Regions from separate parts of the Variovorax arabinosiphilus genome, predicted to be linked through region 1. Evidence: riboswitches for the same ligand, from Rfam matches in the RefSeq annotation. Region 1 holds a riboswitch; the other holds the start of a gene.
What was found. A riboswitch is a leader RNA that binds a small molecule or an ion and turns the genes downstream of it on or off. The one in region 1 is predicted to bind cobalamin.
Positions count from the first base shown of each region.

Region 2: it holds a riboswitch for cobalamin, as region 1 does, so the genes downstream of both, QTH86_RS19275 (TonB-dependent receptor) here and QTH86_RS05345 (TonB-dependent receptor domain-containing protein) in region 1, are expected to answer to the same signal.

Region 1 covers NZ_JASZYB010000001.1:1,104,600-1,108,981, reverse strand. Annotated here, with positions in the region: gene QTH86_RS05355 (Bug family tripartite tricarboxylate transporter substrate binding protein) at 1-171, opposite strand, end outside; gene QTH86_RS05350 (CocE/NonD family hydrolase) at 214-2,049, opposite strand; cobalamin riboswitch at 2,169-2,408, shown strand; gene QTH86_RS05345 (TonB-dependent receptor domain-containing protein) at 2,492-4,382, shown strand, end outside.
Region 2 covers NZ_JASZYB010000003.1:161,207-165,588, forward strand. Annotated here, with positions in the region: gene QTH86_RS19265 (heavy metal response regulator transcription factor) at 1-666, opposite strand, end outside; gene QTH86_RS19270 (hypothetical protein) at 790-1,296, shown strand; cobalamin riboswitch at 1,430-1,685, shown strand; gene QTH86_RS19275 (TonB-dependent receptor) at 1,804-3,969, shown strand; gene QTH86_RS19280 (ABC transporter substrate-binding protein) at 3,972-4,382, shown strand, end outside.

The sequences.
Region 1 (4,382 bases):
CAGCAGGCGAGCGATGACATCCGAGCCCGAGCCGGGGCCCTGTGGCGCCACCAGGCGGATCGCGCGATGGGGCCAGGCGCCGGGCTGGGCATGGGCCACGCCGGGGAGCGCCACCGATGCACCCATGGCCGCCAGGGTGGGAATGAAGGAGCGACGAGAGAGCTTGTTCATGAAGGGATCCACGAGGGTTGGAAGGATGGCGCTGTGCGCAGGTCAGTTGGACAGGGTGCGCAGAGGCAATTCGAAGCAGGTGGCGTCCGGGCCGCGCAGCACCTCCAGCCGTGGAGGGCGACCGTGGGGGACCTGGGGCCCATGGCCTTCGTCGCTGCCGGAGATGGAGATGCGGATGCGGCTGCCTGCCGCGAACGTCCAGGAGACCGGCATCAGCGCGAAGGTGAGCCGGGCCGGCTCGCCAGGCACGAGGGGCTTGGCGGACGCGCGGTCGAAGGTGTTGACCGGCCATGTCGCCACGTAGTCCGGCGAGTCGGAGAACCCTTCGCGATGCAGCGCGCGCAGGACGCCTTCGGTGACATAGCGGCAGCTGCCGTCGGCGAGCACTTCGCTGACGTACACATACACCGCGGCGTCGGGCTGGCTGGCCGTGAGGACGATGCTGGCGGTGACGTGGCCGGTCAACTCGGTGCTCGCAGTCAGGGGCGCCGTCGTGTAGTTCAGGAACTGGCCTTGCCGTTCGGACCAGTCGGGGTAGTAGTTCTCGATGGCCACGGCCCCGAGGCGCTCCAGCCGGGTCTGGTCGCCCGAGGAGGCCGAGAAGTCGACCTGGTACGTGTCACGGCCCTGGTCCGTCGAGGGGCGTCGGCTCAGGGTGTTGTCCGCGCCGGGGTAGAAGCAGGTCTTCCGCGCCGCCGGCGGCCAGGTGTCCGTGGCCTGCCACTTCTCGTCGTGGATGGTGAAGTAATGAACCTTCGCTTCCTCGTCCAGCCCGGTGGGCATTCCGCGCAGGTGATGGTCGAAGAAGCGCAGCAGCTCGGCCAGCATCGGAAAGTCCGAACCCACGTGATCCCGCCAGGGAGACATGTTCGTCCGCGCCCCATGGTCCCACGGGCCGAGCAGGAGCCGGTGCTGGTGATCCGGCAGGGTGAGAAAGCGCGTGATGGCGGAGTTGCTGTAGCCCATGCCGTCGTACCAACCGGAGATGGAGTAGATGGCGACGTCGGCCGGGATCTCGCGGCCGTAGAAGCCCGGGCTGCAGACGTCCAGCGTCAGCGACGGGTCGTACGAGACCGCGTCATGCTGATAGGGCAGCTCGCGGGCCATGTCGTTGAGCCGGCAGTTGTTCCTGTGCGCCTTCAGCGCCGCCGCGAGAAGCTGGCCGTCGGTGTCTTCATCGACCGGCTTCGGCCCCGCGTACAACGGGTTGCCGTAGTAGGCGAACTTCGACAGTGCAGCCCGGTCGTCGTGGTCCATGGCCACCATGAGCTCGTCGTAGCGGCCGGTCCAGATGGTCGAGAGCACGCCCCCGACGTACATCTGGTCGGTGTAGATGTCGGTGACGGCGAACAGCGGTGCGATGGCCTTGACCGCAGGGTGCCCGGTGCTCGCCAGAAAGACCGCCGCAGCGCCCAGGTAGGAGATGCCGGTGGAGCCGATGACGCCGTTGCTCCATGGCTGGTTGACGATCCACTCGGCCGTCTCGCCGTAGTCCCGCCGTTCCGTCGGCGAACGCAGTGCATCGCGAATGCCGAAGCTCGCGCCGGTGCCCCGAACATCGACCACGACGACGGCGTAGCCCTGCGGCACGAAGGCGTCCCGATAGCGGCCGCAGTTCGGACTGCATTCGAGGGTGGCGTCCTGGGTCACGAAGCGGCGGTAGTAGGGCGTGAAGACCACGATCGTCGGCCAGGGGCCCTCGGCGACCTGGCCCGACGCGTCATGGGGCAGATACACGTCCACGGCCAGCTTGCAGCCATCGCTCATGGGCACGTATTGGGAGACAGGCTTCTTGGAGACCAGGTACCGGTTCGGATGGGCGGCCAGGTAGCGGCTGGCGGGCGTCTTCCACGCGTCTGAGGTGTCGTAGTCCGACATGAGGTCCTTTGAGAATCGACGACCGAACGTCGTCGTTGCGTCATTCTCGAAAGGACCCGCCTTGAACAGAAATGCGAAATGTCGATTCGGACATAGGCCTGACCTATGGCACGGCGGCCCTTAGAATCCGCGGCGTTGGTGCTCGCCCCGCGGTTCACGCGGTGCAGTTCAACGGGAAGCAGGAACCAGAGCCCTTCGGGCCGCGGTCAGCCTGCGCTGCCCCCGCAACGGTCAAACAGACGGAACCCTCACCGCTTCCGCTTTCATCATCAGCCACTGGGCGCCCTGAAACAGGTGCCTGGGAAGGCGATGAAGGTCGCTCTGTCAGCCCGGATACCGGCCAACGAGGAGACCGTGCGTGCGCCCCTGGCGGGCATGCGGTCGTGACGCCCACACGTCCGGCGGGGAAGCCGGACAGGGTTTTGTTTTCGAGTTCGTTCCCATGATTCATCGCTTTTCTTCCGCGGGCGCCTTCCTGCCTGTGCGTTCGCGCGCGCGCTTCGGCCTCGCCACGCTGCCCTGGGCCGTTGCCGCGGCCTTTCCGATCGCCACGCTGGCGCAAACATCGCCCACTGCGCCCGCCTTGCGCGAGACCGTGGTCACCGCCACGCGCGTCGAGCAGCCGCTGTCGGACCTGGTGGCCGACGTGTCCATCGTCGACCGCGACACGATTGAGCGCAGCGGCGCCACGGGCGTGGCCGATGTGCTCGCGCGCCTGCCGGGCATCGAGATCGGCCGCAGCGGCGGCATCGGCAATGCGACCAGCGTGTTCATCCGCGGCGCCGAGTCGCGCTTCACCGCGGTCTACATCGACGGCGTGCGCATCGATTCGCAATCGACCGGCGGCGCCGCCTGGGAAGGCATCCCGCTCGGGCAGATCGATCGCATCGAAGTGCTGCGCGGCCCGGCCGCGGCGGTGTACGGCTCGGACGCCATCGGCGGTGTGATCCAGCTCTTCACCAAGCGCGGCGAAGGCCCCGCGAGGCCTTTCGTCGGCGTGGGCATCGGCAGCCACAACCTGCGCAAGACCGAGGCCGGCCTGAGCGGCTCGGCCGGCGAGGGCGGTGCCTTCGACTACTCGCTGGGCGTGTCCCACGAGGAGAGCGACGGCTTCAACATCCAGCCGCTCGACAAGCGCAACCCGGTGCGCACCGCGCAGTACAGCGCCGACGGCTGGACCAGCCCCGACCGTGACGGCTACCGCAACACGGCGGCCAATGCGCGACTGGGTTTCCAGATCAACCCGGCGCACCGGCTCGAAGGCACCTTCCTCTACAGCGACACCGAGGCGCAGTACGACGCGTCGCGCACGGGTGCACGGCCGCCCGCCGTGTTCGCCGACGACACCGGCACCAACACCCTGCGCACCGCCGGCCTGGCCTGGGCGGCCAAGTGGAACGAGATCTACAGCACCCGCCTGCAGCTGACCGACGGCAAGACCACTTACCAGACCGATCCCTCGTTCTACCGGACTGAGACCGAGACCCGCGGCTATCTGTTCCAGAACGATTTCAAGTTCGGGGCGCACCGCCTGTCGGCCACGCTGGAGCGCCGGGAAGACGATTTGAAGAATGCGCCGTCTGTGCTCGCGCGCGACCGTTCGCAGAGCGCGCTGTCGCTCGGCTACGGCTTCGTGCAGGGCCCCCATTCGCTGCAGCTGCAGGCGCGGCACGACGACGACAGCGAATTCGGCGGCAAAACCACCGGCAGCGCCGCCTACGGCTTCGCGATCACGCCGCAGTGGCGCGCGACGGCTTCGGCCGGTACCGCCTTCCGCGCGCCGACGCTGTACCAGCGCTTCAGTCAATACGGTGTCGCGAGCCTGAAGCCTGAAGAAGGCCGCAACGTCGAACTGGGCCTGCGCTGGAGCGAAGGTGCGAGCAACGCGGGCGTGGTCGTGTACCGCAACCGCGTGAGCAACCTGATCTCCTTTGATGGCAGTTCGTTCGCGTGCTCCGCCGCCGTGGGGTCAACCTTCGGTGGGTGCTACGCCAACACGGCGCGTGCCGAGTACCAGGGCCTCACGTTGAGTGCGGGTCACCGCATCGGCGACGTGACGCTGCGCGCCTCCGCCGACTTCCAAGACCCGCGCGACCTCACGACCGACAAGCAGTTGGCACGCCGCGCACGCCGACATGGCGTGTTGGGCGCCGACTGGGCGGTGGCCGGCTGGACGCTGGGCGCCGAGGTGCAGACTTCGAGCATGCGCTACGACGATGCTGCCAACACCCGCCGGCTCGGCGGCTACACGCTGCTCAATCTGGTGGCGAGCACCAAGCTCACGCCGTCGCTGACGCTGATCGCGCGGCTGGACAACGCGGGCGACAAGGACT
Region 2 (4,382 bases), on a different contig from region 1:
CGGGTCTCCGAAGGCGTAGCCGACGTTGCGCACGGTGTGAATCAAAGGCGTCGCGAACGGGCGATCCACCTTGGCGCGCAGACGCTTGACGGCGACGTCGACGACGTTGGTGTCACTGTCGAAGTTCATGTTCCAGACCTCCGAGGCGATCAAGGTGCGCGACAGGGCCTCCCCCTGCCGCTTGACCAGCAGGTGCAGCAGCAGGAACTCCTTGTTCGTCAGCGAGATCTCCTCGCCCTGGCGCGTGACCTTGCGTCGGAGCACATCGAGCTTGAGGTCGCCGATCTCGTAGGCATCGGCGTCGCGCACGGGCCCGCGGCGCAGCAGGGTGCGGATCCGCAGCACCAGCTCGGTGAAGGAGAAGGGCTTGACGAGGTAGTCGTCCGCGCCGAGTTCGAGCCCGCGGATGCGGTCGCTCAGCTGGTCGCGCGCGGTCAGGAACAGCACGCGCAGATCGTCCTTCTCGCGCAGCGCCGACATGATCTTCCAGCCGTCGATGCCGGGCAGGTTGACGTCGAGAACGACCAGGTCGTAGGCGTTGGTCAACGCCATCGCCAGGCCGTCGGTGCCCGTGCGCGACAGGTCGACGGTGTAGCCGCTTTCGCGCAGGCCCTTCTTCAGGTAGTCGCCGGTCCCGGGGTCGTCCTCGATGATCAGGATCTTCATGCCGATGGATTCTCCGCCCCGGAAACGCACGGGCCGATGACGATTTTGTCATTCACCTGTCACCCCCGGCCGCTGCCGGAATTCCTACAGTCTCGCCATCCCCACGACGAGAGACCGCTTCCCATGCCTCACCCGCTTTCCTCCCTCGGCATCGCCCATACGGTGATCAGTCTCCTGCCGCTCGGCGCAGGTCTCTACAGCCTGGCCCGCTTCGGCACCATCGAGCCGAGTGCCCGGTCCGGCCGCGTCTACCTGGTTGGCATGGTGCTGTCGGTGCTGACGGCGTTCGGCCTGTCGAGCACCGGCAAGTTCAATGCAGGGCATGCGCTGGGCATCCTGGCGTTGCTGGCCATGGTCGGCGCATGGTCGGTGCCGAAGCTGCAATTCCTCGGCAGCGCCCGCACCTACCTCGCGACGCTGGGTTGGTCCTTCAGCTTCTTCCTGTTGCTCGTGCCCGGCATCAACGAGACGCTGAGCCGTCTGCCACCGTCCCGGCCACTGGCCAGCGGTCCGGATTCGCCGCTGGTGCGGGGGGCGTTGCTGGCATGGCTGGTCGTGTTCGTCGTGGGCTATGCATGGCAAGCGAGGACCCTGTATCGACGCCGGCGACCCGGTGCGACGCAGCGCTGAAGCATCGATCCGGCCAAGCCCCGGGCATCCATCCCGGTTGGCGCTGAACTGAACCGGCTGGCGCAACGCCGCCGCTCCGGCCGCCAGGCCGCGTTCCTATAATCCGCGCGGGTTCGAGTCGGCATCAGGCCGGCTCGCCCACGGTTCGAAGGTGCCCCGACTGCGTGATGCGTCGGGGTTAAACGGGAAGCAGGTGACGCGCGTCGCAACACGCGCCAGGCCTGCGCTGCCCCCGCAACGGTCAGCGGATTGGGACCTCCTCACGGGCTGCTTCGGCAGGCCAGCCACTGCGTCTTTCGACGTGGGAAGGCGAGGAGTCCGGTCTGGGTGCGCGCCATGCACGCAGACGCTCCGCGAGCCCGGATACCGGCCTTCGCAACCGCTTCGGACGCTGCGGGCGTGCGTCGTTCCGGGCCGGTGGGTGTGCATGCACTGCGCCTGCCTGCGGCGTGCCCTGCGGCGAATTGCAATGGGTCCCGCGGGGTCGCGGGACGCTTTGGAGCACGCATGCGCACGTTGTCCCCCGTTCCCGCCCGCCTGGGCCTCCTGGCCTTGTTGTCGCTGGCTGCCGGCGACGGCATGGCGCAAGAGGCCGATGCGATGGCCGAGATCTTCGTCACCGCCACTGCGCGGCCCGAAGCGCGCAGCCGCATCGCGGCCACCACGCAGGTCATCGACCGCGCAGCCATCGAGCGTTCGACCGCCAAGTCGGTCACCGACCTGCTGGCCGAGAACGCCGTCGGCTTCTTCAGCGAATGGACCGCTGCACAGACCTCCATCAACATCCGCGGCGCCACCAGCGACGGCCAGGGCCGCGACTACAAGGGCCAGGTGCTGGTGCTGGTCAACGGCCGGCGCGCCGGCACGGCCAACATCTCGAAGCTCGGCACCCGCGAGATCGAACGCATCGAGATCGTGCGCGGCCCGGCGTCGGTGATCTACGGCAGCCAGAACATGGGCGGCGTGATCAACATCATCATGAAGAGCGGCGAGAACGCACCGCCCAGCGAGGTCGGCATCACGGGCGGCTCCTGGGGCCTGGTGAACGGCTATGCGCAGAGCAGCGGCGGCAACGACAAGATCGACTGGTACTTCGGCGTGTCGGGCGGCAAGCGCGACGACTACCGCTCGGGCAAGGGCGGCAGCACGATGGAGAACACGTCGTGGGAGCGCCGCGGCTTCGCCGGCAGCGTCGGCCTGCAGATCGACGAGCTCAACCGGCTCGAATTCAAGCTGCGCACCGACGGCATCTACAACGCGGGCTTCCGCGGATCGGGCGCCAACACGATCAGCCAGGACGATCGCACCAACGCGTCTTTCGACGCGACCTACGAAGGCCGCACGAGGGACGACCGCATGGGCTGGATGGCGCAGTTCTATTCGGTGAAGGACGAGGACGAATTCAAGTGGGCGTCGCCGGTGGTGCGCACGGGCACGGCGGCCACGCCGGGCACGTCACGCGACCACAACGACCGCCAGCTCGACATCATCGGCACGCGCCTGCAGCCGCGCTTCCAGCTGGGCGAGGGCAACGACCTGCTGCTGGGCTACGACTGGGAACGCAGCCGATTGCGCTCCGAGCGCTTTCGCGTGGCGCTGCCCGGCGGCCCGACCGGCCAGGTCGCGCCCTACGACAACAACCAGACCGAGCACGTCAACGCACTGTACTTCGAGGACGCGCAGAAGTTCTTCAGCGACAAGCTCACGGTGCGCGGTGGCGCCCGCCGCACCTGGGGCACGACCCGCTTCGACCCGACACCCAACCTGCCCCTGCAGCGCAGCGGCAGCCAGGACTACAGCGAGACCACCTGGTCGACCGGCGCGACCTGGCGCGCGCTCGACGTGCTCAACCTGCGCACCGGCATCTCCACCGGCTTCCGCGCGCCCACGTCGACCGAGCTCGGTGCCGACTTCACCGCGGTCGGCGGCGGCCGCACTTTCGGCAACCCCAGCCTGAAGCCCGAGAGCAACCGGCAGATCGAGTTCGGCAGCACGCTGCAGATGCCGGTGTGGACCGTGGACATGGCGCTGTTCCAGAACACCATCGCCGACCGCATCGTCACGGTGTCGCGCGGGCCGACGACCAACACGTCGGACTACGCCAACAACGCGGCCGACATCGTGGTGCGCGGGCTCGAGACGAATGTCGACGTGGACCTGGCCAAGGCGCTCGACTTCGGCGCCGGGGCCCACAGCCTGCACGCCTACGGCAACGGCTATTACAACTTCACCATGCGCGACAAGGGCGCGACCGCGCTCGACACCGACCGCGTGCAGCGCATGTACAAGTACGAAGCCTCGGTGGGCCTGCGCTACGGCCGCGGCACCGGCAAGCTGGCGAACGACTGGAGCCTGCAGATCGGTGCCCTGCTGCGCGGACCGATGTGGTACGACACCGAAGAGGTGCTGCTGATCCCGCAGGGCGAACCGCGCAGCACCTTCATCCACCGCAAGGGCGCCTTCACCACCTGGAACCTGCGCGGCGACTGGCGCATCGCGCCGAACGTGAAGGTGTTCGCGGGCATCAACAACCTCTTCGACCTCAACCGCAGCCCGATCTTCATCGCGCTGGACCAGAAGCCGTGCATCGCCGACGCGCGCTTCCAGAACGGCGGATGCGGCACCTCCATGCCTGGCCGCGAGTTGCAGGTCGGCATGCAGGTCACGTTCTGACGATGAAGCGAATCGCGCTGGCCTTCGGTGTGTGCGTGGCGGCGCTGGCGCACGCCGCGCCCATCGAAGTGCGCGACGCACTGGGCCGCACCGTGGTGCTGCCCGCGCCGCCGCAGCGGCTGGTGACCATCTTCGCGTCGAACACCGAATTGGTCGCCGCGCTCGGCCTGGTCGACCGCATCGTCGGCGTCGAGGAATACACGCGCTTCCCACAGGAGGCCGCGGCCAAGCCCAAGGTCGGCGGGCGGCTGGGCTTCTCGGTCGACGCGGTGGTGGCGCAGCGGCCCGACCTGGTCATCGTCACGCCGGCGCGACAGGCGGCCCACCAGCTGGTCGATCCGATGGAACGCCTCGGCGTGCCGGTGATTGTGCTGCTGAGCCGCTCGGTCGGTGAGGTGCTCGACAACATCCGC